DNA from 4 places in the Pseudoalteromonas sp. UCD-33C genome. Region 1 is predicted to be linked to each of the others. Evidence: predicted binding sites of a transcription regulator. Region 1 holds the regulator's gene; each other region holds the start of a gene.
The links. The regulator LexA, encoded in region 1, represses DNA repair genes until DNA is damaged. The targets are predictions, from matches to a motif close to TACTGTATNNNNATACAGTA.

Region 1 (7,647 bases):
ATCTAAATATAAGGTTGTTGTTAACCAATCATCGAAGCTAATTTGCCAAACATTGGCTTTGTGACCGACTTCTCTAGGCCCTTTTGTTAATAACTGCGCTTGCGTTATTTTTGCGTCAATAAGCAGGTGAGCTTGCGCATTTTCAATGATTTGCGCTTTACTCGGTGCAGGCATTTTAGCACCTGTTCTGCCATCAAAAATAAACGTACCGCTAGAGGATGTAACTTCTATAATCGGGGTATTTAAAAAATGGCTATATTTAATCCCCTCGATTTGCTCGAATTGCGCTGTTATTTTATCAATTGAAGCAGGGTAGTCCGACAATAAAAATGGGCTACTTAAACTGCGATTAGCCAGATGCTTACCATGCACTTTTTCAAGTGGTAATGAGCTCATTACCAGCCCACCTAAGAGCCAAAAAAAGATCTGCAAAGCAAGTAAGTAGCCAAGCCATTTATGCCCTTTACGAGCATACTTAAACAGGCGTTTATTCATTATTACCCCGTTATTATTGTTATGTGGGCGCTATTTTAGGTTGTTTAGCTAGATTGCCAATGCGGCATAATGTCGCATTAACTGTATTCTAGATTTGGTATATATACAAAACTGAGTTAAAGTTTCAGTCGATATAAATAGAGGGTAAAAACGAGAGTATGTCGGAAATTCAATTTTTAAATGTAGATCTGGAGCTTGAATCAAAGCACGATATTAGTGCGCTTGTTGCTGATTTGAAGAAAAACGCCATGGTTTTACATTATGACCAAGATGAATACCGCCAACTAGCACGTATTGAAGCAACCGCAGATATCAGCTCTCCTGATAAAGCAATTAACCAGCTTTGCGAGCTTATTGAGTCTTGCTCGCGCAATGCATTAAAACAGTGGTTATCGTGCTCAAAGCGTACATTTGATATAGGCTTTGAATCAGGTAATTCGCCTAAATGCTTTAACCAACCCCTGCATGCCGATACCTTGTTACGTATCTCTGCAATTGGCGCAGGGATTGAAATTACTATTTATCCTGTCGAAAAATAGCCTGAATTTATCGCTCTACAACAGCTGCGGTCATTCTTGATACGCAGCAAAGCTCTCCTGCGGCATTGGTAATTTTAATATCCCAAACAGAAGTTCGCTTACCTAAATGCAGCGGTCTAGCAGTTGCTGTTAACGTTCCTTTGCGTGACGCTTTCATGTGGTTGGCATTAATTTCTTGGCCAACAGCATAAAACTTATTGAAATCAACCACGAAATTGGCTGCATAGCTTGCCACTGTCTCTGCTAATACAACGTTTGCTCCGCCATGGACCATGCCCATAGGGTTATGATGCTCAGGAATAGCAGGCATGGTTGCCATTAAATAATCATCGCCAATTTCAGTTACCTCAATGCCCATAGTTTTCATTAAAGTGCCTTGACCGGTAATCCCTTGTTCAAGCTCTTTGCAAAGCTCTAACGTGATTGGTTGGTGCCAAATACTCATTGTGTTTCCTTAGCCTGCTAATTAAAGCTAATACCTTATGGCATCTTTCGGTGTGGTTCAATGTTAGTTTTGTAGCAATATGATGGGGTTAATTTAAATTTGCGATTTTCAAATAACTGTATATACTCACAGTTAAATGTACTGTATGGAAAACCAGTTGTATGCGCCCATTAACTAAACGCCAATCGCAAATTTTAGAACTAATTAAAGTCTTTATTAAAGATACAGGCATGCCACCTACGCGTGCTGAAATAGCTCAAACATTGGGTTTTAAAAGTGCCAACGCTGCTGAAGAACACCTAAAAGCACTGGCAAAAAAAGGCATGATCAAAATGAAGCCTGGGGCGAGTCGCGGTATTCAGTTAATTGAAGAAGATGAGCCAGAGCAGTTAGGCTTACCTTTAATTGGCCGTGTTGCAGCCGGTGAACCTATTTTGGCTCAAGAGCATGTTGAAAGTCACTGCCAAGTTGATCCTTCATTATTTAAACCTGCTGCCGATTTCTTACTGCGTGTAAATGGTATGAGTATGAAAGACATTGGTATTATGGATGGCGATTTGCTTGCAGTACACAGAACGCAAGTTGCTGAAAACGGGCAAGTAGTTGTAGCTCGAGTCGATGAAGATGTAACAGTTAAGCGTCTAGAAAAAGCGGGTCGCAAAGTACTTTTACACGCTGAGAACGAAGAGTTTTCGCCTATTGAGGTTGACCTTGAGCATGAGTCGTTCAACATCGAGGGGTTAGCGGTAGGTGTTATTCGTAACGCTGACTGGATGTAAGCGTTCCCAATTTGGTGCATTAAATTGACTCAATTTGGTGCGCCACTGAAATTTTACTACTTAATTAGGATTTGTGAATCCTTACTCTTCATTTAAAGCCTTATATAGCGCAGTTTTCCTCTCTTTTTACATTTCGTACTTACTCCTAAACATTAAATAACGCGCTGATTATAGTTGTTATTTCTGCACCAAAATAAACATTTATTATCATTAAAACTTGCTTATTGGTCATTTTTTAACTAATTGGTTAATACACTGTATTAACACCTAATTAATAAAAAGACACAAAAATGTGCGAGGTGTTAGTCAAGGGGCCGGTATCATAAGTGGGTCAAAATGATACGTAGTCGCTCTGAACAATAAGAAAAACGAATGGGCACCTTGTTGTATCGCCTTTTCGCTTTGCGTCTTGCAATAGCATCTAAAGGAGCCGTCACATGGGTAAACTGCGTTACGCCTTGTGGCTTATATTGTTTGCACTTCCTGAGCTTGCATTGGCAAATAGCCAATACAATATGCGTAAAGGGGTGACCGATATAAGTAATAATGTTTATGAGTTACACATGACGATATTTATTATCTGCTGTGTAATCGGCATCATCGTATTTGCGGTGATGTTTTGGGCTTTAATACACCACCGTAAATCCAAAGGGGCCAAGCCTGCCCAATTTCATGAAAGTACAAAAGTTGAAATACTTTGGACTGCCATTCCATTTGTCATCTTAATCGCCATGGCTGTGCCTGCCACAAAAACCTTAATTGCCATGGAAGATGCTTCTAAAGCCGATATCACCATTAAAGTGACTGGCTCACAATGGAAGTGGCATTACGAGTACATGGGTGAAGACATTGCTTATTACTCGATTCTATCTACTCCTAAAGATCAAATAGACAACCAAGCAGAGAAAACTGAGCATTATTTGCTTGAAGTAGATAAACCGCTAGTACTTCCTATCAATAAAAAAGTTCGCTTTTTAATGACCTCAGACGATGTAATTCATTCATGGTGGGTGCCTGATTTTGCGGTTAAAAAGGATGCAAATCCTGGGTTTATCAATGAAGCGTGGACACGTATTAACGAGCCAGGAGTATACCGTGGTCAATGTGCTGAGTTATGCGGTAAAGATCATGGCTTTATGCCTGTTGTGGTGAAAGCCTTACCTGAAGATGAATTTGCTAATTGGCTTGCAGATGCCAAGCAAGAAAAAGCCAATGCGGCCGCAGCAGATGCTGCTTTGCTTGATCAAACATTACCGAAAGAAGAGCTTATGGTCTTAGGTGAGCAAGTGTATATGGCAAGCTGTGCTGCATGTCACCAACCTACCGGTATGGGCCTACCAGGCGTATTTCCAGCACTTAAAGGCAGCCCGATTGTATTAGGTGATGTAAAAGATCACATAGATATCGTGTTACACGGTAAGCCTGGCACAGCAATGCAAGCGTTTGATAAACAGCTTTCAATTAAGCAACTTGCTGCGGTTATTACTTATAAGCGAAACGCGTGGGGTAATGATACCGGCGATGTTATCCAACCGAGTCAAATTCAAGCCGCGATTGATGCAGCAGCGGAGGCGAACTAATGAGTAATGTTATTAACGAGCAAGCAACTGGGCATGCGCATCACGACCATCACCATCCTGCGAAAGGTTTTAAGCGTTGGCTTTACACCACCAATCATAAAGACATCGGGAGTTTATACCTGATTTTTTCACTCACCATGTTTTTAATTGGTGGAGCCATGGCAATGGTGATCCGTGCTGAACTCTTTCAGCCTGGATTACAGCTAGTCGACCCGCACTTTTTTAACCAAATGACCACAGTACATGGTTTGATTATGGTGTTTGGTGCCGTTATGCCCGCGTTCACTGGGCTTGCAAACTGGATGGTGCCTATGATGATAGGCGCACCAGACATGGCCTTACCACGTATGAATAACTGGAGCTTTTGGATATTGCCGTTTGCATTTTTAATTCTATTGGCTTCGTTACTTATGCCTGGTGGTGGTCCTGCGTTTGGTTGGACTTTTTACGCACCACTATCAACAACTTACAGCAACGATAACACTGCACTTTTTGTGTTTGCCGTACATATCATGGGTATCAGCTCAATTATGGGGGCGATTAACGTTATCGTGACTATCGTCAACTTAAGAGCGCCAGGTATGACGTGGATGAAGCTGCCGCTATTTGTTTGGACATGGTTAATCACTGCATTCTTGTTAATTGCTGTTATGCCTGTCCTAGCAGGGGCAGTCACTATGGTGTTGACCGATAAATACTTCGCAACCAGCTTTTTTGATGCAGCCGGTGGGGGCGACCCTGTGATGTTCCAGCACATTTTCTGGTTCTTCGGTCACCCCGAAGTGTACATCATGATTTTGCCGGCCTTTGGCATTATATCGACTATCGTACCGACCTTCTCGCGCAAAAAGCTATTTGGCTATGCGTCTATGGTGTATGCAACTTCATCGATTGCGCTGCTAAGTTTTATCGTTTGGGCACATCATATGTTTACCACAGGGATGCCTGTGGCAGGCGAGTTGTTTTTCATGTACGCCACCATGCTTATCTCGGTACCAACGGGCGTTAAAGTGTTTAACTGGGTGGCCACCATGTGGCGCGGTTCGATTAGCTTCGAAATTCCGATGATGTTTGCCATCGCCTTTATTGTGTTATTCACCTTAGGTGGTTTCTCTGGCTTGATGCTTGCGATTACACCAGCAGATTTTCAGTATCACGATACCTATTTTGTGGTGGCTCACTTCCATTATGTGCTTGTGACGGGGGCTGTGTTCTCAATTATGGCGGGAGCCTATTATTGGTTACCGAAATGGACTGGCAACATGTACAACGAAACGCTGGCGAAATGGCATTTTTGGTTATCGCTAATCAGTGTCAACGTGTTGTTCTTCCCTATGCACTTTGTTGGCCTTGCTGGTATGCCGCGTCGTATTCCTGACTATGCTCTGCAATTCGCTGACTTTAACGCCATTATCAGTATTGGTGGTTTTGCATTTGGCTTATCGCAACTGTTGTTTGTATTGGTGGTATTTAAATGTGCTCGAGGTGGCGAAAAGGCACCTGCCAAAGTATGGGATGGAGCTGAAGGTTTAGAGTGGGAAGTCGATTCTCCAGCGCCTTATCACACCTTTGAAACACCGCCGGAGATTAAGTAATGAACCATGCACCTTTGCTAAAAAAACTGCTGATTACATGCTTGCTCATGTTCGCATTTGCTTTTGCAATGGTGCCGCTTTACGACGTGTTTTGCGACGTTACAGGGTTGAATGGTAAGCCATCATTAGAAAAAGCGAGCGCGAGTGAATCAATAAATACACAGCGCCAAGTTGATGTCAGCTTTACCACTCACGCCCAAAGCGGCGCGCCATTTAAGGTGCAGTCTGAGCAATACAGCGTGGCGGTACAACCTGGTGCCATGCGTGAAGTTAAATTCTCAGCAAAGAACACCAGTAATGAAGACAAAGTCATGCAAGCAATTCCATCAGTATCACCGGGTAAAGCGGCAAAGTACTTACATAAAATCGCCTGTTTTTGCTTTGATCAGCAGCCAATGAAAGCCGGTGAAGAAATGGAATTTACCTTGTTGTTTTATGTTGATACTGAGTTACCCGACGATGTTGAGGAACTGACGTTGTCGTATACCGTGTTTGATATTAGCGGGCATGTTGTGGCTAAAAACGATTAAAAGCCGCCAAGCTAATTGCTAATTGGGAGCAAACAAAATGAATCAAAATTATGAAAAATACTATGTTCCAGCCGAGAGTCCTTGGCCAATAGTTGGTGCCATCGCGATGTTTTTAATTGCTGTTGGTGCTGGCTTAACTGTGATGCAAGTAAGTGGTGAGGGCAGTAGTGGCCAGTATGTCTTGTATCTAGGCATTGCCATATTAATTTATATGGTTTTTAGCTGGTTTAGAAACGTTATTGAAGAGTCTCATAAAGGACTTTACTCAGCACAAATGGACCGCTCATTCAGACAAGGTATGAGCTGGTTCATATTCTCTGAGGTTATGTTCTTTATGGCGTTTTTTGGCGCTCTTTTTTACGCACGTATGATTTCGGTGCCTTGGCTCGGTGGCGCTGGTAATAATGCTATGACCAACGAAGTACTCTGGCCAACCTTTGAAGCCGTATGGCCGCTATTAACTACGCCAGCGGGCGAGACCACACAGGCTATGGGCTGGCAAGGTCTACCTCTGATCAACACGCTTATTCTGCTTACCTCATCGGTCACAATTCACTTTGCTCATGTTGCGATAGAAAACAATAAGCGCGGCGCTCTAAAGGTATTTTTATCTTTAACTGTGCTACTAGGTGTGATTTTCCTTGGCTTACAAGTATACGAGTATATGCATGCATACCAAGATTTAGGCTTGACCTTAGATGCGGGTGTTTATGGGAATACCTTTTTCTTGTTAACGGGCTTTCACGGTATGCACGTGACATTAGGCACCATTATTTTATTTGTGGTGCTACTTAGAATTTTTAAAGGCCACTTCACGAGTGAAAAGCATTTTGCTTTTCAAGCGGCTGCTTGGTATTGGCACTTTGTGGATGTGGTGTGGTTGTGTTTATTTGTGTTTGTGTACGTGCTGTAGCTTTGTGAAGCGGCGACGGGTTGGTGTGAATAAAGCCCAATTTCATTGCGGCAATGATGAGCACCAGCACAATACCTGAAAACAGCACTCGACGACCTAAGTAATGCGACATGGGTTTCGAGTGCTCTTTTGCTGACATCATCACAAACAGCGCTCTAAATAGGTTGAACAGAATATAAAGTAATAACAAAACAATAATGATTTTAATCATATTAGGTATTCCAAATGCAGTTAATTTTATGGCGTAAACAAAAGCTTAGCTCAATTATCGCAATTTGCGTTGTGATACTTGCAGTGCTTATTTGTATACGACTAAGCGTTTGGCAATACCAGCGAGGCGAGGAAAAACAGCAGCAACTAAGTCAGTTAGCCGTTTCGAAAGAGCAAGGCGTTTTGAGCTGGCAAGAACTGCAAAATTTACCTAGTGAGCTGAACAGAACGGGCTTGCAAGTCAAGGTCACTGGCGAGGTAAATAAACAACATTACTGGCTGCTTGATAATCAAATTTATCAGGGGCAAGTGGGCTATGACTTACTAGTAGCGATGACAATTGCAGGTGAAAGCGTGCCTTTAATCGTTAACTTTGGTTGGCTAAAAGCGCCAACAAACCGTAGCCAGTTGCCAACCGTTGTGTGGCCAGAATCAACAAGGTTTACGGCTACTGTGCAATTGAAACAAGGCAACTTACAAGGCTTCACACTTGCCGATGAGATTGGTGCAGAGCAAGGCTGGCCTAAGCGTATTCAAGGCATCGACTTAGCAATTTTTAGT
Region 2 (7,647 bases), on a different contig from region 1:
TGTTACCAATAATCATAAACGCATCATGGCCGATACCCACACCGGCACTTTCAGCTGATGAGTTGTGAGCATCAAACTCGATGTTTAAATTGTCTGTTACCTGCCAATCAATGTTTAAACCAAGTGATTTATTTTCGTTAGTTGTTGCACCGCGGTTTAAGTTTGTTGAGTAGTCACCACCAATTTCAGTTACTTGCGTGTAAGTACCGTTTTCATTGATAGTTGCTGCGCTAACGTTACCACCATTATTGAACCACACACCAAAGCTACGGCCATCTTTTTCAAACTCAAGTTTTGAGTAAGTGTAATCAACGGTTGCAGTAATGCGGTCATTCGGTGCGTATTGCAGCACAAGTTGACCATTGGTACGTTTACGTGAATTATCTGAAAACGCATAACCAGCATTTTGCGGATACCAGGTTGCGCCATCAGCGCGTTGGTTGTTATCTGTCAGTGCTAAATCAGGAGACGATGAAATATCAACATTTGGGATCCAGTTATCAACCGCCATTGATTGTTCGCGGTTGTCACGCTCTTGAACTGAGCCTGAAATTAAAATACCGAATTTGTCATCGTTGAATGTGTTGCTGTAGATACCTGATAACTCAGGCGTTACATCATCACCTGTCTCGTTTGATGTGTCGTGAACTGCTTTTGCACCAATCGAAGCGTGTAAACCAGGATTAGAAAGTGGTTTAGCTGTGGTGATATTTACTGTTGCACCAATACCACCGCTAGGGATATCAGAACGCGCTGTTTTATAAACTTCAACACCGCTCACACTTTCTGTTGCGATGTCGCCAAAATCAAATGAACGACCGCCAGTTGTTGGCATTTGGCGATTGTTAAGGGTTACTAAGTTAAATTCAGGGCCAAAACCACGAACCGTAATTTTGCTACCTTCACCATTACTACGGTCAATAGACACACCGGTAATACGCTGCAAAGATTCAGCTAGGTTGGTATCAGGGAATTTACCAATGTCTTCAGAGGTAATTGCATCAACAACACCCGCAGATTGACGTTTGATATCCATTGATTTTACAAGGCTTCCGCGAATACCCGATACTTGTATTACTTCAATATCACTTGCTTTGTCGGGCTGTTCTTCGGCGACAGCTGAGTGAGGAACTAGCGCGCTTAGACCCATTGCCATAGACAGGCTAATAGCAAGCTGCTTTTTCTTGAAAAGTGTGTGGTTCATGCAAATCTCCAGATTTGGTTTTATTTTATGTTGTTGTCTATTTTTGTAAGCGCTTACATTTTCTTTCAAAAAAAATCGCCGAACCCGATTTTATAAATGTAACCGCTTACATTAAGTTATTAGAAAGTAAAACAATCGTCAACATAAATAACGTTTCAAGGTCAGAGGTAATATCTATGTTTATGTTATTATAGGAAATATTTCATCAAAAACTTTCTGTTTTTTAGGTACAAAAGCAACGTCTTTCAGCTAAAATTAGAAAATGAGAGTTTTTTACATTTGTTAAAGCAAGAGGTATTTTCGTGCAATCAGTGAAATGGAATGAAGGTCTGTTTACCCCAAGCAAAATCATTTGTGTTGGCCGTAATTATGCAGCGCATATTGCAGAGCTTAACAACGAAACGCCTACAAGTATGGTGCTGTTTGCAAAACCAAATAGTGCTATCACCGATTCCCTCAATAGTGAACACTTAGGTGAGGCACTCCACTTCGAAACTGAGCTTTGTTTTTTAGTTAAAAATAAGCAACTGGCTGCGGTCGGGCTTGGGCTTGATTTAACCAAGCGAGGCCTACAAAGCAAGCTTAAAGAAAAAGGCCTACCTTGGGAGCGCGCAAAAGCATTTAATGGTTCTGCGCTTTTTACTGAGTTTGTTGTCGTTAATTCCAACTTACACTATCAATTTAGTCTAAAGATTGATGGTAAAGACACTCAACTAGGCGATACAAAGTTAATGCTGCATAACGCAGAGCAAATCTTAGCTGAAATCAGTGAATTTATGGACCTAGAAGATGGCGACATCATTATGACTGGCACGCCTGAAGGAGTAGGGAAGGTTGTCGCTAATTCAACCTTTGCTGTAACACTTATGGATGGTCAGCAGCAGTTGATATCTCATCAATGGCAGGCTCTTTAAGCGGGTCTAAAATGTAGCGCTGATAATACGATGAAAACTCAGGAAAGCTTTGTTTGAGCCAAACTCGTTGGCTTTGCTGGTATCTCTCACTTGGTAATACCTTGTTTTTCAGTGCTTCATTAATTTCTGCTAGCACTTTTTCGGCATAATTATTAGGTGCGCTTGTCGAGCAGCCTATGGCACCAAAAACCACATTCTGGGCTGGGTTAACAATAGTAAGCTTTTGAATATTCTTTTGGTGTTGTTGGTTGTAATAATCAGCTACAAATGGGTAATCAATGGTGTAATCAATGTAGCCATGCTCTAGCTGTGATAGCAAAGCAAAATTTGGACTACTGCCATTACCACTTAGTGCTGCACTTTCGTAAAGCTTGGTATTTTTCGCTATCTTATCCAATTTACTGCCAAATTTACGTGCATCGTTTTGACCATAAATAAAGTTGGCATCTGTGAATAAAGAAATCAGTGATACAGGATTACCGTGTTTTTGCTTAATTTTTAGTGTTTTTTCTTCGGTACTTAATACGCTAAACGGGGGGTACACTGTGGTTGGGATTGAGTAAGTAGCACGGTTGGTTTTTTTATCACGATGGATCATACATGCATAGCATGCCATATGTCCGTCATCGAGATATTTACTGCCACGTTTTTGCGGCAACATCACTTTGCTGTGGTTAATGTCAGGTAATGCTTCAATCAACATATCGGTAATTTCATTGCATAGCCCACCATGAGAGGTGGTGCTACTTTTCTCGATAAAGAATGGCTTACCATCATTTTCAAGCCAGGTAATAGAGAGCTGGTCGGAGGCATGAGTAATTGGGGCTAGCAACATCCCTGCAACCACACATAATACTTGTTTTATGTATTTACTCATTAACAACCTAGATAGTGAAATGTTATGAATAACTATACACCAAAGTATGGGTAAACTTGTAGGTGGAACGGAAAAATGATGAATTAGTGTTAGTGAGCCTACTGAGGGTAGACTCACTTATACTTTCGAAGATTAACTAGAAAGGCATAGGATAGCGGGTAAATACGTCAGCGATTTTATCGTTGGCTTCATCGCTTAATTGCACTGAGAAAGCATCGATATTTTCTTTTAACTGCGCCATTGATGTTGCCCCAATAATTGTTGAGCTTACTCCATCCACTTGATCACACCAAGCCAATGCAAGTTGTGAAGGTGTTAAATTAAAGGCGTTAGCAATTTCAACATATTCAGCAATCGCAGCCCGTGATTGTGCTGTGTCTCTAAATAGGCCATTACGTTGCACTAGCGTCCAACGGCTACCTTCAGGGCGAGCACCATTTAAGTACTTACCGCTTAACATGCCGCCACCTAGCGGTGACCAAGGTAGGTAAGCAATATCTTCATGAATACATTGTTCAATCAAATACGGCCAATCTTTGGCGTGCAGTAGACTAAATTCGTTTTGAATCGATACCATACGCGGAAGGTTATGCTGTTCACTTAAACGCAAGTACTGGCTGATGCCCCAAGGAGTATCGTCTGATAAACCACAGTGCTTAATTTTACCAGCCTTGATACAGTCATTCAGACCTTCAAGAATATCTAACATGCCAGCAATATTTTGCTCAGTGTCAGCCTCAGAGAAGCACACTTTACCTGGCCACTGTTTACCAAAGTGCGGTGATGTACGGTTAGGCCAATGTAATTGGTATAAATCGATAACCTCAGTTTGTAAGCGCTTAAGAGATGCATCAACGGCTTCAACCACTGCTTGGCGAGTAATATCGCCTGCATCGCGTACCCAAGGTAAGCCGTTACCCGCAATTTTAGTGGCAATGACAAGATCATCGCGTTTGTCTTTATTACGCGCTAACCAATTACCGATGATCTCTTCTGTCTTACCGTAGGTGTCTGGAGAAGGGGGAACGGCATACATTTCGGCAGTATCAATAAAGTTAACGCCTTTATCTAATGCATAGGCGATTTGTTCATCGGCATCGGCTTGGTTGTTTTGCATACCCCATGTCATGCTACCTAAGCAGACACGAGATACTTCAATACCACTTCGACCAAGTGGGCTATAAAGCATAATAGATCCTTGTTAATCGCTAGAATGGGCTCTAAGTGCAGTTAATAACTCATCATTTAACTGAGCTTTTTTACCCGTTTTAAAATTAAACATAACCACTTGTGATGAGCCAATGGTTGTTACTGCGTCCTGGCTTTCACTAAATACAGTGTAATGCATCATAAAACGATCTTGTTCAATGTCACTAATCTTTACACCAACATGCACAGTATCAGGAAATGTCACAGGGCGTTTATAGCGGGCGTTGTTTTCGCTGATCACCGGACCCACACCTGTTACTTGTAAATCTTTAAGAAAGCCTAGTTGAGTAAAAAAATCGATACGGGCTGTTTCAAAGTAGCGAAAATACACCACATTATTGACGTGCTGCAGGGCATCCATTTCACCCCATGCAACATTAATTTTTGTTCTGATAGGGTGTTGTTCTATAAATGATTGCATAGTAAATCTTCGTTGATTGTGAGAAAACTTAGGTTAGCAATATGCTGCTTTTAGCTCAAGGAAATTAGAAAGCTCAGTATATTGTGCTAGATTTATAAGTTCACGCTTACGTAAAGTGTGAGCAAAATGAACACACATTAAAGGACCTTAATTATGCAGCAACTAACCTTGAGGGTGATAAAGTGGATTGCACTTTTCATCTTGCTAGCTCTAGCTTTGCTCTGTTATAGCATGGGCACAATGTCAGGATTTATCGCTTTAATTGTCGTGGGCTTGTTATTAGAAGCCGCGTTTTGGTTATTTGGTTCACGGCTTATTAGCCGAAAAAAACCAAACCAACAAACAAGCCAAACCTCTTAGCTTGCACTCTAAGGAAGTTTAAATATAATGACTGTATATATAAACAGTTATTGTATTCCTGATGAAAAAATTCATTCACATCGATATGGACTGCTTTTATGCAGCCGTGGAGATGCGTGATAACCCCGCGCTTGCCAATGTGCCACTGGCTATAGGTGGTAATAGTCGTCGCGGGGTGCTTTCAACTGCTAATTATATTGCCCGTAAATATGGTGTGCGCTCGGCGATGTCGAACTATCACGCCAAACAACTGTGCCCCGATCTGGTTATCGTTCCCGGACGAATGCAGGTTTATAAAGAAATCTCCATGCAAATTCGCGCCATTTTTGCAAAGTACACCGACCTTATTGAGCCGTTATCGTTAGATGAAGCCTACCTTGATGTAACCGACAGTACTGCGTGCAAAGGCAGTGCAACACTGATGGCGGAGCAAATCCGCCAAGAAATCTATGACACCACCGGACTAACAGCCTCAGCAGGCGTCGCGCCAATTAAGTTTATTGCCAAAATTGCCAGCGATGAAAACAAGCCTAATGGTCAGTTTGTGGTATTGCCCGATCAAGTTGATGACTTTTTGGCGAGTTTACCGCTTGGCAAAATCCCTGGCGTTGGCAAGGTGACATTAGAAAAGCTGCAACTTAAAGGGCTTTACACAGGGGCTGATGTGCGCGCGAAAGGGGTTAATTGGATGCAGCAGCATATTGGTAATTTTGGCGTGTCTTTATATCAAAAGTGTGCAGGCGAGTACGTTGGCAAAGTGTCAACTGAGCGAGTACGAAAGTCGCTCAGTGTTGAGCACACCTATGAATACAACAAAAATAATTTAGATGAGTGTTTAAGCCAGTTACCCCGCTTGATGGATGAATTAACTCGCCGTCTTGATAAACAGCAATTAAACAACCGCATCAATAAGTTATCGGTGAAGGTCAAGTTTGCCAATTTTGTCGTGACCAGTGCCGATCAAAGCCACCATCAATTAGACGAACGCATTTTTACTGAGTTAATGAGTAAAGCTTATGAGCGAGGTAACAACCAGCCAGTGCGCCTGTTAGGAATAGGTGTCGGAATAAAGAGTCAGGCTCACGAGCATTTTCAGCTAAGTATATTAGACTAAAGGTTAACACCTTGGTGCTTGAAAGTTTGTTAGTGTCTAGTTGGGGTGCTAGGCCTGCCTAGTTCAACACCTTAGACAACATTATAACTTAATAAGAGAGATGACTATGCAATCGGTCGTAATCGTGCTGCTCGGAATAGTCGGTATGTTGTTCGGATGGTTCTTTTATTCGAAATTCATCGCCGAAAAAATATTTAAAATGGATGATAATTTTGTCACACCCGCTCATGAACTTGAGGATGGTGTGGATTATGTGCCAACTAACAAAGTTGTGTTATGGGGCCACCATTTCACCTCTGTTGCAGGTGCTGCGCCAATTGTTGGCCCTGCCATTGCCGTATATTGGGGCTGGGTGCCTGCGGTACTGTGGGTGGTATTTGGTACTATCTTTTTTGCTGGTGTTCACGACATGGGCGCTCTATGGGCCAGTGCGCGTAACAAAGGCAAATCAATGGGCGCTTTGTCTGAAAGCGTAATTGGTAAACGTACCCGTGCATTATTTATGATTGTGGTGTTCTTAGTACTATTGATGGTGAATGCGGTATTTGGTGTGGTGATTGCCAAATCATTTGTATCGCAACCTAACGCGGTATTCCCTGCTTGGTCAGCGATTGTTGTGGCCTTAGTTATTGGCCAGTTACTACGCCGTAAAGTGTCGTTAATTCCGCTTTGTTTAGTTGGTGTGGGAATTCTTTATTACACCATTTACCTTGGTAGTGGTATGCCAATTTCATTACCTGATGAAATGTTTGGTCTAAGTGCGAATGCGAACTGGATCATCATCTTATTTATCTATGCAGCCATTGCTTCATTATTGCCAGTATGGATGCTGTTACAGCCACGCGACTTCATCAATGGTATGCAGTTATTGGTTGGCTTAGTGCTTCTTTACGGTGCGGTGTTTGTGTCAATGCCAGATATCACAGCGCCTGCGTTTAATACGCAAACGGCGGTAGATACACCAAGTATTATTCCATTGCTATTTGTGACCATAGCCTGTGGTGCGGTATCGGGTTTCCACGGTATTGTGTCTTCAGGTACCAGCTCTAAGCAGTTGAACAAAGAAACTGATGGTCGCTTTGTGGGTTACTTAGGTGCGGTAGGTGAAGGTATGCTTGCGCTTATTACACTAGTTGCAGTAAGTGGTGTTGCACTTGCAGTATCACCTGAAGAATGGCACGAAATTTACAGTCACTTAGGCGCCGGTAGTGTGAGTGCCTTTATTAATGGTGGCGCAAACTTAATTGAAAGTGGCTGGGGTATCTCGCAAGAGGTGGCATCAACCTTACTTGCCGTGATGGTGGTATTGTTTGCGGGGACTACCATGGACTCTGGCGTGCGCCTGCAGCGTTATATCATTCAAGAGTGGGGTGATATTTATAATATCAGCATCATTCGTAATGGTATTGTAGCTACACTCATTGCAGTACTTAGCTGTTTACTGCTTGCTTTTGGTGCTGGTGGCGCTGACGGTAGCGGCGGTATGATCATTTGGCCATTATTCGGTTCGACTAACCAAATCTTAGCCAGCTTAACCCTACTGGTTAT
Region 3 (7,647 bases), on a different contig from region 1:
AGCAAAATGTTTAGCACCAAAACCAACTTCTTCTTTAAGCTCACGGTCTGCAGCTTGCTGTGGGGTTTCGCCTGGGTCAATTAAGCCCTTTGGAAAACCCAACTGATAATCATTGGTGCCTGCACAATATTCTCGCACTAATAACAGTTCGTTATCGGCCGTTACTGGCACAATCATAACTGCCCCTCTGCCACCGCCACGAATTCTTTCGTATTGCCTTTGCTCATCATTTGAGAACTTCAATTCGAGAGATTCAACAGTAAATAGTCGACTTTTAGCGACAACTTCATTAGACAAAATTTGCGGTGGTGTAGGATGCTTTTTCTGTGTCATTGGCATTAATTTGCTATCATGGCAGTTATGCTCATCATAAATCTTTTAAAGTGAATTGCCTATGTTAAATTGGTCAAAAATCGATACTGTGTTGTTAGATATGGATGGCACCCTACTCGATTTGCATTACGATAATTACTTTTGGCTAACTGTTATTCCCGAGCAATATGCGCGTAAACATAAAATCAGCTTAGACGAAGCAAAAGCTGACATTTTACATCGTTATCAACAAGTTCACGGACAAATTAATTGGTACTGCTTAGATTATTGGCAACAACAACTTGATTTACCAATTATGGCGCTAAAACGTGACATACAACATTTAATCAGAATTCGTGAAGATGTTCCGCCGTTTTTAACTGAGCTTAGAAAAGCAGGCAAGCAATTGATCATGCTTACTAACGCACACCCAGATTGTGCCATGTTAAAGTTTGAACACACTGCTATCGATAATTACTTAGATGGGGTTATCTCAACTCATCAATATGGCGTGAGTAAAGAGCATCAACCATTATGGCAACAAGTACATCAAGAATGGCAGTTTGATAAGGAACGGACTTTATTTGTGGACGACAGCCCTGCCGTGCTAGATGCAGCAAAAGAGTTTGGTATTGGTCATATACTTGCGGTTGCCAACCCTGATAGTCAGCAACCGCATAAGCAGTTCGATGGCTTTTTATCAACCATCGATTTTCGCGAGCTTATACCCGTTGAATGATTACTTCGGGTAACGCTGCTCTAAGCCTTGATATACAAGTTTTGCAAAATCTGCATGCTCTGTATCTAGGCTTTTTACCACTTCAACTAAGTGCTCGTTATCTTCTTGGCCATTCCACACCTTGATATAGCTACCGTCTTTGTAGCCATGATCTTGGCGGAAGAAATTCAAGGTGTTTTTACCAACGTAGCCACGGTATAAATCATCGATATCCATACCGATTTGCGCCATACAACCAGCAAATGCAGCTGCATTAAAACTCTTTTCAGCGACTGCTGAGGCGGCTAATAATTCGAGTGTTTGTTTAAAGTCATCGGCTTTAACTGGTGCACTTAACTCAGCTTCAAGTTGCGCAGCTAAATGCTCATAGCTGGTTTCACCATCAATGCGTAAAGATAAACCAAAATGGAAAATATCAACTAACTCTAAAATAACTTGTTCTGTATCTGGGGTTTGTTTCTTCCACCACTTCCAACCGTAGTGGTCAAGCATTTCAGCACACTCAACCCAAATTGCACGATACCATTCAAAACCTTGGCTAAACCATTGCTCATGAACTTTGGTATTCATCGCATTTTGCATCTCGAGCATAACAACGAGTTTTTGTAAATTAGCAGACATTCTTTATCCCAACTTGCATTTTTTATTTGCCTATATACTACAGTTAAATTTGAGTTTGATGTAGGTAAAGATGAAATAAATCCCGCAACAATCAGGTCATCTTTGCAGTTGATAAAAATAACCGAGGAAGCCCATGTTTAAATCTCTATTCATTAGTGCACTGTTTGTACTATCAAGCCACGTTATCGCTGCAACTGCGACTAATATTGCCGAGTCAGCAGAGCAAGTTAGTCCGTTATTACCTGGCTTAACGGTGCCAAATGTTGAATTGAAAGACCAATACGGTAAAACCGTCTCGCTAGCTGAGCGCTTTAAAGAAAAAACTACCGTGCTGATTGTTTATCGTGGTGGCTGGTGCCCATATTGTTCAAAACAATTGGCCAGCGTGCAAAAAATTGAGAAAGAATTAGCAAGCTTAGACGCGCAACTAATTGCCGTTTCACCAGATAGCCCTGAAAAACTCGCTGAAACAAAAATTACAGCTCCTAGCTATCAATTGCTTTCTGACGACAGCCTTACTTTGGCGCAAACGTTAGGTTTAGCATTTTATTTAGATGACAAAACAGCAAAGATTTACCGCAATAAGCTTGGGGTTAACTTTGTCTCGTTAGAAGGTGAGCCGAAAGTAGCACTGCCTGTACCCGCAGTATTCGTGTTAGATACAAATGGGTTAGTTCATTTTCAATACGCCAACCCAAATTACAAAGTACGCTTAACAGAAGATTTATTACTAGCTGCTGTTAAATCAGTGAGTGAGCAATAAATTAGCTACCGATAAGCAGAACATGTGTCTGCTTACCGGCCTTGTGTAAATTCTTGCCAAGATTCAATTAAATCAACAAAATCTTCAAAGCCACAGCCACTGCACAGGCCTTCTTCTTCAAGCATTAAATCATCATCTTGGTAGGCAACTAAGTCTTCGTTATCTTGATGTAATGCATGTGCTTCGAACAGCGCTTCATCTTTACTTAAGATCAAATCAATTTCTTGACCTTGTAAGGTTAAAGGCTCATGACTGTTCTTAACAGCAGAGATCAACGCTTGCACCATCGCAATTTTTTCTTTTCCGACTTCTTCGTTTAGCCAACGGCCTATGATGGCGTGTTCAGAGGAAATTTTAATGCGTAAACCGCTAATAGGGTCGCGGATAAATTGATATTCCATGGAGGGTACTCTTAATACGTTATCTGCTAATTATACCGTTTGCAGCTAAACGTGGCGAGTTTAGTCGCCTTAAAACAACTCGAGCGCCCAAGTGGCGCTCGTGTTTGTGCTAATTAAATAGCTAGAGTCGCGACTTGAAGCGTGCAGCATCAATAATCGCCCATAGGTATACGATTGGCAGTAGAATAAAACCAACTGCCACATAAATTAGTGCACCACTAATAACCCATGCTAAAAAGAATGCAATAGCCGCCATTAAACGACCTTGTACCAATTGTCCTAAACCAGGAAAAAAGATATTACATATTGCTGCGATTACATTACCGCCAGAACCTTGCTCTGCCATACTAACCTCTGTAGTTTTTAATGATTATACTTTTTATAATCACACTTTATGCCAACTTATTATGACTTACAAATCAAAGTGTTAAAAAGTAGCGTTATTTTGATTTTAGTTCTTTTTGCTAAAAATCGGTCAAATTCACAATTTTTATACTGCAATTTTAATAACTTGCCAAAATAGCTGTTTATAAAAACAGTATTTTATTTAGCCTTGCATAAACACCTGTTATACTCCACCCATTATAGATTGAAAAGGCGTAACGATGGACGTTTCTGAATTACTCGATGGCTTAAATGACAAACAACGGGATGCTGTCGCAGCCCCATTGCAAAATATGCTGGTACTTGCAGGTGCAGGTTCTGGTAAAACTCGAGTACTTGTTCATCGCATCGCATGGCTCATGCAAGTTGAGCAAGCTTCTGCATACAGCATCTTTGCGGTAACCTTCACTAACAAAGCCGCGAAAGAAATGCGTACCCGTGTAGAAGAAACGTTAAAAGCACCGGTTGGTGGTATGTGGATTGGCACTTTCCACGGCTTATCTCATCGTATTTTACGCGCCCATCACCGTGAAGCGAACTTGCCTGAAAGCTTTCAAATCTTAGATTCTGACGATCAACAACGCATGATAAAACGCTTACTTAAAGCGATGAACATCGATGATAAAAAGTGGCCAGCAAAACAATTTGGTTGGTATATCAGCGCGAAAAAAGATGAAGGTCTGCGCCCTAAAGACATTCAAGCCTACGATATTAATGAGCAAATGATGCTGAAAGTCTATGCTGCATATCAAGAGGCTTGTGACCGTGCAGGTTTAGTCGACTTTGCAGAAATACTGCTGCGCTGCTACGAAGTACTTAAGAATCACCCAACACTTTTACGTCACTATCAACAGCGTTTTGCCCACATGCTGGTAGACGAGTTCCAGGATACCAACACTATTCAATATGCTTGGTTAAAATTACTCGCAGGTAACACCAACAGTATTATGATCGTAGGTGATGATGACCAAAGTATCTATGGCTGGCGTGGCGCAAAAATTGAGAATATCAAACGCTTTTTAACTGACTTCGAAGCCGAAACTATTCGCCTTGAACAAAATTACCGTTCAACGGCAACAATCTTAAAAGCATCAAATGCACTGATCAAAAACAATGCTGAACGCATGGGTAAAAGCCTTTGGACAGACGGCAATGATGGTGAGCCTATTTCTGTTTACGCTGCGTTTAATGAATTAGACGAAGCACGCTTTGTCAGCAGCAAACTACGTAGCTGGCTAAATGCAGGTAATGCATTACAAGACGCCGCGATTTTATACCGTAACAACGCGCAATCTCGTGTACTCGAAGAAGCAATGCTACAAGAAGGTTTAAAATACCGCATTTACGGCGGTATGCGCTTCTTCGAACGTCAAGAGATCAAAGATGCGCTTTCATATTTACGTTTAGTGGGTAACCGTCAAGATGATGCTGCTTTCGAGCGCGTTATTAACACCCCTGCCCGCGGCATTGGTGATAAAACGCTAAGTCATATCCGTGATTGCGCGCGCAATGAGTCATTGCCACTTTGGTATGCCGCAAAAGCAATTGTAGAGCAACAACACCTATCTGGCCGTGCAGCAAGTGCCGTCACTAAATTCTTAGAACTTGTTGAGCATATCGAAGATAAAATCAGCGATCTCACCTTAGAAGAGCAAGCGAAATATGCCATTCAAACCTCAGGGTTAATGGCAATGTATCAAGCTGAAAAAGGTGAAAAAGGCCGTGCCCGCGTAGAAAACTTAGAAGAGCTTATTAGTGCTTGTGGTCAATACGAACTTCCTGAAGATGAAGAGTTCAGCTCACCACTACAGGGATTTTTGGCTTATACCTCACTAGAGTCTGGCGAAGGTCAAGCTGATGAGCACGAAGACGCGGTGCAAATGATGACACTACACTCAGCAAAAGGCCTAGAATTCCCATTGGTATTTATGGTTGGTGTTGAAGAGGGCATGTTCCCATCACAACAAAGTAATGAAGAGTCTGGTCGTTTAGAAGAAGAACGCCGCCTCTGCTATGTTGGTATGACTCGCGCGATGGAAAAACTATATATTAGCCATGCAGAAAGTCGCCGTTTATACGGACAAGAAAAATACCATAGCCCATCACGCTTTTTACGTGAAATGCCTGAAGACTGTATCGAAGAAATCCGAATTAAAACACAGGTTTCAAGACCGCCTGCGGCAGGTCGTTTTAGTCCATCAGTAACACATGCCGCATTTGAAGATAGCGGCTTTAACTTAGGGCAACGCGTATTACACGCCAAATTCGGCGCAGGAACCGTACTCAATTACGAAGGTAGCGGCGCACAGTCACGTATTCAAGTGAACTTTGATGACCTAGGCAGCAAATGGCTTGTAACACAGTATGCAAGACTTCAAGCCTTATAATGAGTACTTAACAGCACTGTGTAATGAGCTGGTGATTGCAAAGCATCGCCAGCTTGTCATTGTGCAAGGCAGCGAAACTTGGTGCTACCAGTTTGCAAACCAATTAGCGCTCAAAAATACCTATGTTTTCAGTAGCAGCTCATTATTAGCAAATAGTGAGTTTCCAAAACATGCTCACCAAATTCTTGGCCAAGAGTTTCAACACGCAATTTTTGATGGTTTTAGCGGCTTATATGCCGATAAACTCGCAGCGCTTGCAGGTACCGTAAAAGCAGGTGGTGTACTGATACTGTTGCTGCCCGATGACCGCAAGTGGCAAGACCCTGCACTCACTAGTATTACCTCTTATGCCCAAGTGATTAAACACAGCTTTTTTAATCAGCGTTTATTCTCCAAGCTAAAGTTGCAGCCACATTATTTTACTGAACACTCGCTCCCTGCTTACCAATCAGTATCGCCAGCAACTGCTGAGATAAATTATCAGCAACAACAAGCATGTGTTGAGCAAATTATTAAAACCGCAACAGGGCGCGCTAATCGCCCTTTTGTGATCAGTGCGGACCGAGGTCGTGGTAAGTCAGCTGCTTTAGGGATTGCAGCAACAAGTCTTCAAGATAAAAAAATCCTTATTTGTGCCACGCAAGCCAAAGCCGTACAAACAAGTTTTAAGCATTTAGCCACTGAGCTTGGTGTTAGCAAAGAGCAAAACTTTAAGCAACTATCTAATCTTAGCTATATTGCGCCAGATATACTGCTAAACGAAAAACCTGATTGCGATCTGTTATTTGTCGACGAAGCAGCGGCGATTCCGGTTCCTATGCTATTGCAGATCCTAAAAAGTTATCCACGAATCGTATTTGCTAGCACTATGGTTGGTTATGAAGGAAATGGGCGTGGTTACACGTTACGCTTTTTACATTACTTACGTAGCCAATATAAATCGCTAAAGGCAGTTACTCTGGATGAACCTATTCGTTTTGCTAAACATGACCCCCTCGAAAATAGCCTACGCGAACTATTACTACTCGATGCAAAGTACCTAGATACGCAGAGTGGTAAGTCTTACCAATTTGAAAATATAAGCAAAGATCAACTCGTTGAAGATGAGCAGCTGCTTAGCCAAATTATGGCGCTACTGGCGCTGGCTCATTACCAAACCACAGTAAATGACTTACGCCAATTGCTTGATGCCCCAGAGTTACAGCTATCGATCTGCAAACAAGAAAATGCATTAAAAGCCGTTTGCTTAATTGCTATTGAAGGTGGCTTAGCACCAGAAATCGCAGAGCAAGTAATAAAAGGAAAGCGCAGGCCTCATGGTCATTTAATGGCGCAAACTCTGACTCAATTGAGCCGAAATACAGAAGACTTGTGTAAACGCTCAGCGAGAGTTGTGAGAATAGCTGTTGCACCTGAATGTCATCAACAAGGTATTGGCTCAGCCCTGTTAAACTACTGTGAAAGCCAATTAAATAATTGCAGTTATTTTGGTGCCAGTTTTGGCGCAAATGCAGCGTTAGTTAAGTTTTGGCAAAGTAATGGCTTTAATGTTGTTAAGCTTGGATTTAGTCATGACAAAGCAACGGCTGAACATGCTGCTTTAGTGATTAAAGCGTTAGATAAGCAAAGCACAGATAGCGCAGCACTCTTAATAGAGGAATTTAAACAAGACCTGTCTTTACAACTCCTTGGTCACTTTAGCTCACTTCCTTGGCAGCTTATTGCAGAATTATTCAAAGCCTTACCAAAAAGCTCCTTATCTTCTGCCTTAAATACAAGAGCTGAGCGACTGTTAACCGGTGACATTAACATCTTCCAAGTACAGCCATTGTTATGGAAAATGATTTGGAGCACACCAATTAGTCTAAATTTATTAGATGAACATACAAAATTCATCCTTATTCGACTAGTATTACAGCAAACCTCTGTAAATAGCTTAATCGAAGAAGCCGGTTTTACAGGTAAAAAAGACTTAGACTCACAGTTCAAAACCGCAGTGCAAGGTTGGTATGCTCACTATAAATCACTTCAAAATAACAG
Region 4 (7,647 bases), on a different contig from region 1:
CGCAGCTGCTTGGCGGTGTAAAATATTGGCGAATTCTTCCATGAAGTTAATGTAATTACCTTCAAGCTTTTCTACTTTATTGGCAAAACGGTTGTAAGCAATTACAGCAGGGATTGCAGCAAATAAGCCCATTGCAGTTGCAATCAGCGCTTCGGCAATACCTGGCGCTACCATTTGTAGCGTTGCTTGTTTAACTTCACCTAACGCGATGAATGCGTTCATGATACCCCATACCGTACCAAACAGACCGATGTAAGGACTAATTGAACCCACTGTTGCTAAAAACGATAAACTAGACTCAAGCTTTTCAACTTCGCGCGATAGCGCAACTCGCATTGAACGATGTGTGCCTTCCATTACGATGCCTGCACTTTGAAATGTATTTTTCTTATGACGTGCAAACTCTTTAAATCCTGCAACGAATAATGCTTCAACACCTGATGCACCACCAGGACGAGCAGATACTTCGTTATATAATTTACTTAAATCAATACCTGACCAAAACTTTTGCTCAAAACGCTTAGCGCCATTAAGTGCATCAGAAATCGCTTTTTTACGTTGAAAAATAATTGCCCATGACATTACCGACATACCGACTAATGCCAACATTACTAGCTGGACAAGTACACTGGCTTCTAGAATAAGATCTAAAAAGTTAAGCCCTGATCCCACGTTAAACTCCTAAAATAGATTTCTATGTAATTTGTTATATTTTTTACACTTGCATTTATTGACCACAATCATGGCCAAAAGTTACATCTAGTGTATCTAGTCAGTTATAAACTGACAACGCTCTTGCTGTGAATTAGCGGCAAATAACGGTAAAAAGCAATTTGCTTAGTTATTTTTTAGCCATATTAGGTTTTATCAACACATTTACGCATATTTTCACCTTAATAATAAGTCACTAGAATAGCTCTCAAAAGCAACCAAAACAGCCAAAAACACGACGTTTATTCATAAATTACGCATAAACACCCAAAAGCACTTTTGCAAATCTACTACAGAATACTTAAACTAATCCTGAATAAAGATCACAAAATTTATAAAAACCCTTTTATTCAGAAGGTTAAAAACAAAATAGTTACAAAGTGAACAAAAAGAAAACAATTCAATTTTTAGCTCACATTAGTTTTTTTTATCTGAAAATAAAATTTTTCTAGTTTGAAGAAAAATCCATCATTGCGTATTATTTACCTATACCGAGCTAGCAACCTCATGAAAGTTTCTTTCATCAAGCTCCGTTTTTAGCAATATGAAGTTTCGTATTGCTCTAGGTTTACTTAAATCGGGATAAAACCTTATTCAAGTAGACCGTAGTTCCCTGGATTACTTCCTTCAACTTGTTGTTTGCCCGCATCCTTATGCGGGCTTTTTTTTTGCCTACACAAACGCCAATGAGAATACCTACCGATAACTTAACAGCATGTGAATTACAGATGTTAAAATGAGACAACAACCCAGTGATAAGCGGTAAGCGGTAAGCGGTAAGCGGTAAGCGGTAAGCGGTAAGCGGTAAGCGGTAAGCGGTAAGCGGTAAGCGGTAAGCGGTAAGCGGTAAGCGGTAAGCGGTAAGCGGTAAAAACCTATACACCTACTTAATATAAGCAAGTTATCTCGATAAAAAAAGCAGCTCTCTCGAGCTGCTTGATACTTATAGCTTAAAGCTTGTAACTAACCGCGGGGTTTTAGTTATTTCTCAGGCGTTAGCCCAAAGTGTAAATAAGCAATGTCTGAAACGAGTCGTCCGCGTGGGGTACGCTGAATAAAGCCTTGTTGAATTAAAAACGGCTCTATCACATCTTCAATGGTTTCTTTTTCTTCGCCAATTGCAGCCGCTAGGTTATCAAGGCCAACGGGGCCGCCCATAAATTTTTCGATAATAGCTAGCAAGTATTTTCTATCCATGTAGTCAAAACCGCTTTTATCTACATCAATCATATCGAGGGCTTGCTCTGCAACTGTGGCATTCACTTTGCCGTCTGATTTCACTTGGGTGTAATCACGAACGCGGCGTAATAAACGGTTTGCTATACGCGGTGTACCGCGTGAACGCTTGGCGATTTCGATTGCACCTTCATCACACATGGTTAAGTCTAAAAAGCTTGCTGAGCGGGCAACAATTTTTGATAAGTCTTCAACAGAATAAAACTCTAATCGCTGAACAATACCAAAACGGTCTCTAAGTGGTGAGGTGAGTGAGCCAGCACGAGTTGTTGCACCAATTAATGTAAATGGCGGCAAATCAAGCTTTATTGAGCGCGCTGCGGGGCCCTCACCTATCATTATATCCAGCTGATAATCTTCCATTGCGGGATACAAAATCTCTTCGACTTGCGGGCTCAAACGGTGTATTTCGTCAATAAACAGTACGTCACCTTCTTCAAGGTTCGTTAAAAGCGCAGCTAAATCGCCTGCTTTTTCGAGTACTGGCCCTGATGTTGTTTTAATATTAACGTTAAGCTCGTTGGCAACAATATTTGCAAGTGTGGTTTTACCAAGACCCGGTGGACCAAATATTAATAAATGATCCAGCGCTTCACCACGATGGCGAGCGGCCTCGATAAAAATCTCCATTTGTTGCTTAACATGCGGCTGGCCTGTGTAATCGGTTAACAGCTTTGGTCGTATTGCACGATCAACACTGTCTTCGTTACTTTGTTCACTCGCATCTATTAAGCGATCTGCTTCAATCATGGTTTACTCACAACATTGATTTTAGAGCTTCTTTAATTAGAACCTCGGTCGTCATATCTGGTTTGTTCACTGTTTTAACCGCTTTTTGTGCTTGCGGTAGCTTATAGCCTAATGCCACAAGTGCTGATACAGCGTCATCGGCAGCATTATTTGCCACTAGGGTATCATCACTTGATGGCTCAATGACGGCATTATCGCTAAATGGTGTAAATAAGTCATTACCCCAATCTTTGAGTCTATCTTTCATTTCGAGCACTAAACGCTCAGCCGTTTTTTTACCAACACCCGGCAGTTTAACCAGTGTTGTTGCATCTTCATTGTTAACACAACTTACAAATTGCTGCGCTGACATACCCGATAAAATAGCTAGACCAAGTTTTGGCCCTACACCATTAGCTTTTAAAAGCTCTCTAAATAAAGCGCGTTCGATTTTGTTGTTAAAGCCAAATAATAGCTGGGCATCTTCACGTACCACAAAATGGGTATAAATAACCGCTTGCTCACCCACTGCCGGTAAATCATAAAAGCAAGTCATGGGCATTTGTACTTCGTAGCCTACACCACTTACTTCAATAAGAATTTCTGGTGGCTGCTTTTCAACAAGTAAGCCATTTAATCGACCAATCATATTACTTCCTTAATCTTCCTCTTACGGTTTTGCTCGCACTGCCCGCAAGTTTTATTAAATTTTGTTCTGAGTGTGCATGACAAATAGCAATTGCTAAGGCATCTGCGGCATCGGCTTGAGGGGTACCTGGCAGCTTTAAAATGTTTTTAACCATATGCTGTACTTGAGACTTATCGGCTCCGCCATTTCCTACAACGGCCTGCTTAATTTGCCTAGCTGAATATTCATAAACTGGCAGCTCTGCCATTGAAGCGCCAACAATCGCTGCTCCACGTGCTTGACCGAGTTTAAGCGCTGAGTCTGGGTTGTGTGCCATAAACACTTTTTCTATAGCAAAACTATCTGGTGAGAATTGCTCTACTAATTGACTGATCCCTTGGTAAATCATTTTTAAGCGTACCGGAAAATCGTGATCGGCCAATTTAATGCAGCCACTACCTAAATAAGTGAATTTAGCACCTTGGTGAGCAATCACGCCGTACCCTGTTAATCGTGAACCAGGATCAATCCCTAAAATAATCGCCAACTAACTGAACCGTCTATTATCATTATTATCTGCGGTTAATAATGCCAGAGCACTGTATAAATTACCAGTAACCAATTGCAATTCATAAAAAATGCCCGCAACTGCGAGCATTTTATAGTCAACCCTAAAGAAAGACATTTACGCGAGTGAGCGTAATAAGCCTTGGGTATTTTTTCGCATTGTGCGCGCTATCATCAAATAACCTAAACATGCCACAAATAAGCTCCCGACTGCAGGGCCAATCACCCAAATATGAGGGTGGAACTTACCTGCTAAATCGAACATTTGTTTTTGTACAATTAACAGAGCAATGTCACTGACAATGGCTGCGACTAAACCTGCGGTAACACCTAATAGTAAAAACTCATATAAGGTGGCATTTTTAATTAAGCGCCCTTTCGCACCTAAGGTTCGCAAAATAACAATCTCTTGCATTCGCTCGCCTAAACTTGCTTGCACTTGTGAAATCAGAACTAAAGCACCACAGGCAACCACAATCGCTAGTACAAAGCCAATCGCTAACGATACTTGCTCTATGGTTGAACGAATTTGTTTAATAAAGCTCTCAACATCTATCACGTTAACCGTTGGGTATTGACGCATTAGCTCATTAAACTCACGTTTTTTCTCTGCTTTTACATTCACTGATGAAATATAAGTAGCCGGGAAACTCGCTAGTACATCAGGGCTTAAAATAATAAAGAAGTTAGGTTTAAGTGTGGTCCAATTAACCTTACGTACACTGGTGATTTTTGCATCAAACGACTGCGCACCAATTAAGAAAGTAAGCGTATCGCCAATTTGTACATCAAGGCGTTCAAGCATCGACTCTTCTACCGATGCCTCGGCTACTGAGTCTTCACTAAACCATGTACCGTCGATAAGCTCGTTTTGATTAGGTAAGTCTTTACGCCAAGTTAGGTTTAACTCACGACCAATACCAGAACGGGCTTCTTCGTCTTTCTTTTCGTTGTCTTCTTGCGATACTTCGCGGGCAACCAACTCACCATTTACGGCGTTTACACGGCCACGAACAACCGGATAGAAATCAGACGTTGGCATATCGTTTTGCGCTAAGAAGCTAGTTATAGGCTCTAACTCTTGCTCAGTAATGTTCACTAAAAATGAATTAGGGGCATTTTCAGGAAGCTGAGACTGCCAATCCGAAATCATGTCGTTCTTAAGTACAATTAAAAACAGTAATAACTTGATAGCCAAAGCAAAGCTAATTAATTGTACCGCATTCACATTGGCCCGCTTTTGAATTGACGCAATCGCCAATGACCAACTATTGCCCGGACTCAAGCCAAGTTTGCGGCCACCACCAAAAATAACCTTTGATAAACCAAATAACACCGCAATTAAAAATGCCGTCGAAAGGAACAAAATTGCACTAATTTTGATGTTGTTACTAAATAACCACATCAGTAAAAACACAGTAAGCGCCGACATAGTAAGGTGCACTTTACTTACTAATAAACGGTCGCCTAAGTTACGACGCAGTACACGTAGCGGCGGAATATCAAATAAATCGAGTAGCGGTTTAATTGAAAACATAACCGCACAAATCACACCCGTGCTAATCGCAATGATCCAAGGCTTTGCCGATGCACTCGGCAATGCTGAGCCCATGGTTTGTGCCAAATAATCCGTGGCAACCGCTTGTAAACCATAACCAATCAGTAAACCGACAATCACCGACATTGAACATACAAGGCTCAAATGTAATAAATAGATCTTACGGATCATAGAGCGGCTACCGCCAAGCGTTTTCATCATAGCAACTGGGTCGTACTGACGCTCACAATACCGTTTTGCCGATACCGCAATAGCAACAGCAGCTAAAATAATGCCAAGTAAACCAGCTAGCAATAAATAGCTTTCGGCACGATTTAAACTATTAGAAATAGGTGACTGGCGGTCTTTAACGCCATACCAACGCTGGTTTTCTTTCATCTGTGGTTTTAACCAAGCATAAAAGCTATCTAAGTTGTCTTTGTCGCCAGCATAAAGTTGGCGGTAAAACACCCGACTGCCCGGCTGAATTACCTCTGTAACAGCAATGTCTGCTTCATTAATTAAGATTCGCTGGCTGCTCGAGAACACATTAAACGGTGCATCTGGCTCTTCGGCTACAACATGACTAGCCGTAAACGTAGCAGCACCAAGCTCTACTTTATCGCCCACTTTAATGTTTAGCGCATAAAACACAGATTCACTTAACCACACTTCACCACGACTTGGGATATCAGAAGTTACTTGTGGTTGGTCAGTCAGGCTGGTTTTTACTTTTAGCTCGCCTTTTAACGGATAGGTATTTGATACCGCTTTCACCGAGCCAAGTTGCATTTCGTCACCGGCAAATAGCATGGTGTCGAAGTAAGTTATTTTAGCGGTGCGTAAGTTATCTTGGTTGGCTTTTTCTAAAAACTCAGCAGGTAAAGCATGGTTACTTGCTAAAACGCGATCAGCGGCAATAAAGGCACTGCTTTTTTCTTCAATACTTTGGCCAATTCGGTCGGTAACCATAGACAGTGTTAAAACAGTGAGAACAGCTAAGGCTATTGCTGCACTGATCACTGTTAATTCGCCACGCTTAAACTCACGTGAAAACAGTTTTAGTGCTAATTTAGCCCACATTCGCTTGCACTCCTTCGCTTTCTTTTACAGTTACTAACTGCCCTGCTTCAATATGTAAAATTTGCTGACACTTTTGTGCAAGCTGCTCATCATGGGTTACTAAAATGAGTGTTGTGCCATGCTCTTTATTTAGTTCAAATAATAAAGACTCAATTAACTTACCGTTTTTGCTATCAAGGTTCGCTGACGGTTCATCGGCAAATAAAATTTTCGGTGTGCCAATAAATGCACGAGCAATTGCTACACGTTGCTGCTCACCGCCAGATAATTGCGATGGGTAATGACCAACACGATGGCTTAAGCCTACCTTTTCAAGTAACTCAAGTGCTTGCTGCTTAGCGTCTTTGCTTCCTGCAAGTTCTGCCGGAAGCATTACATTTTCAAGAGCTGTTAAGCTTTGTACAAGCATGAAAGATTGAAACACAAATCCTACTTTTTCAGCGCGAAGTGCTGCGCGTGCTTCTTCATCTAATTCGTGTAATGCGGCTCCGTCTAAATGAATACTGCCGCCCGTTGATTGGTCAAGGCCCGCCAATAAACTTAATAAAGTAGACTTACCCGAACCAGAGGTGCCCACCACGGCAACTGAGTCGCCCGACTTGACATTAAAGCTGATGTCACTGAGGATGGTCAGGTCGCCCTCAACCGTGGTGACCGTTTTAGAAAGTCCTTTAACTTGAATGATGTTTAATTGAGAAAGCGCTGACATATGATGCATCCAATCCTACGTTTTATATTCGTTTTACTGTTAGTAATCAAACCACTTACGGCAGCAGCTGACAACACAATTTTAATTCTAGGTGACAGTTTAAGCGCCGCTTACGGACTTAAACAAGAGCAAGGCTGGGTTAAATTGTTACAAGATAAGTACGATGAAAAAGACCAATCTGTATACCTAGTAAACGCCAGTATTAGCGGTGAAACCACAGGTGGCGCCCTAAGACGGCTCGACGCGTTACTAAGCGAATTTGAACCCACTCATGTACTCATTGAGCTTGGCGGAAACGATGGTTTACGAGGTTTCCCTATTAAACGCCTGCAAGCTAACTTACGTGATTTAATTGCAAAAAGCCAAAAAATTGGGGCGAAAACCGCCGTAATGGAAGTACAAATTCCACCAAACTATGGCCCGCGTTATACCAAACTTTTCACCGAT

Region 2: a site for LexA is predicted at 5,015-5,034, ahead of dinB (DNA polymerase IV). Genes of this name have one in related genera too.
Region 3: a site for LexA is predicted at 3,358-3,377, ahead of uvrD (DNA helicase II). Genes of this name have one in related genera too.
Region 4: a site for LexA is predicted at 3,902-3,921, ahead of ruvC (crossover junction endodeoxyribonuclease RuvC). Genes of this name have one in related genera too.

What each region holds. Positions count from the first base shown of each region.
Region 1 is NZ_LJTB01000006.1:87,166-94,812, reverse strand. It holds gene AOG26_RS13045 (hypothetical protein) at 1-495, opposite strand, end outside; gene AOG26_RS13040 (hypothetical protein) at 654-1,034, shown strand; gene AOG26_RS13035 (PaaI family thioesterase) at 1,042-1,479, opposite strand; gene lexA (transcriptional repressor LexA) at 1,641-2,258, shown strand; gene coxB (cytochrome c oxidase subunit II) at 2,696-3,838, shown strand; gene ctaD (cytochrome c oxidase subunit I) at 3,838-5,433, shown strand; gene AOG26_RS13015 (cytochrome c oxidase assembly protein) at 5,433-5,963, shown strand; gene AOG26_RS13010 (cytochrome c oxidase subunit 3) at 6,001-6,876, shown strand; gene AOG26_RS21070 (DUF2909 domain-containing protein) at 6,776-7,087, opposite strand; gene AOG26_RS13005 (SURF1 family protein) at 7,102-7,647, shown strand, end outside.
Region 2 is NZ_LJTB01000005.1:40,197-47,843, reverse strand. It holds gene AOG26_RS11835 (TonB-dependent receptor) at 1-1,204, opposite strand, end outside; gene AOG26_RS11830 (fumarylacetoacetate hydrolase family protein) at 1,507-2,118, shown strand; gene AOG26_RS11825 (hypothetical protein) at 2,069-2,995, opposite strand; gene AOG26_RS11820 (aldo/keto reductase) at 3,132-4,184, opposite strand; gene AOG26_RS11815 (acyl-CoA thioesterase) at 4,197-4,625, opposite strand; gene dinB (DNA polymerase IV) at 5,047-6,099, shown strand; gene AOG26_RS11800 (carbon starvation CstA family protein) at 6,206-7,647, shown strand, end outside.
Region 3 is NZ_LJTB01000017.1:48,010-55,656, forward strand. It holds gene nudE (ADP compounds hydrolase NudE) at 1-333, opposite strand, end outside; gene yrfG (GMP/IMP nucleotidase) at 395-1,051, shown strand; gene AOG26_RS19225 (dUTP diphosphatase) at 1,052-1,672, opposite strand; gene AOG26_RS19230 (peroxiredoxin-like family protein) at 1,806-2,435, shown strand; gene AOG26_RS19235 (YacL family protein) at 2,468-2,836, opposite strand; gene AOG26_RS19240 (hypothetical protein) at 2,958-3,182, opposite strand; gene uvrD (DNA helicase II) at 3,442-5,607, shown strand; gene AOG26_RS19250 (GNAT family N-acetyltransferase) at 5,585-7,647, shown strand, end outside; gene AOG26_RS19255 (ABC transporter substrate-binding protein) at 7,617-7,647, shown strand, end outside.
Region 4 is NZ_LJTB01000002.1:110,387-118,033, reverse strand. It holds gene tolQ (protein TolQ) at 1-672, opposite strand, end outside; gene ruvB (Holliday junction branch migration DNA helicase RuvB) at 1,693-2,697, opposite strand; gene ruvA (Holliday junction branch migration protein RuvA) at 2,705-3,325, opposite strand; gene ruvC (crossover junction endodeoxyribonuclease RuvC) at 3,327-3,851, opposite strand; gene AOG26_RS03725 (ABC transporter permease) at 3,990-6,491, opposite strand; gene AOG26_RS03720 (ABC transporter ATP-binding protein) at 6,481-7,200, opposite strand; gene AOG26_RS03715 (arylesterase) at 7,201-7,647, shown strand, end outside.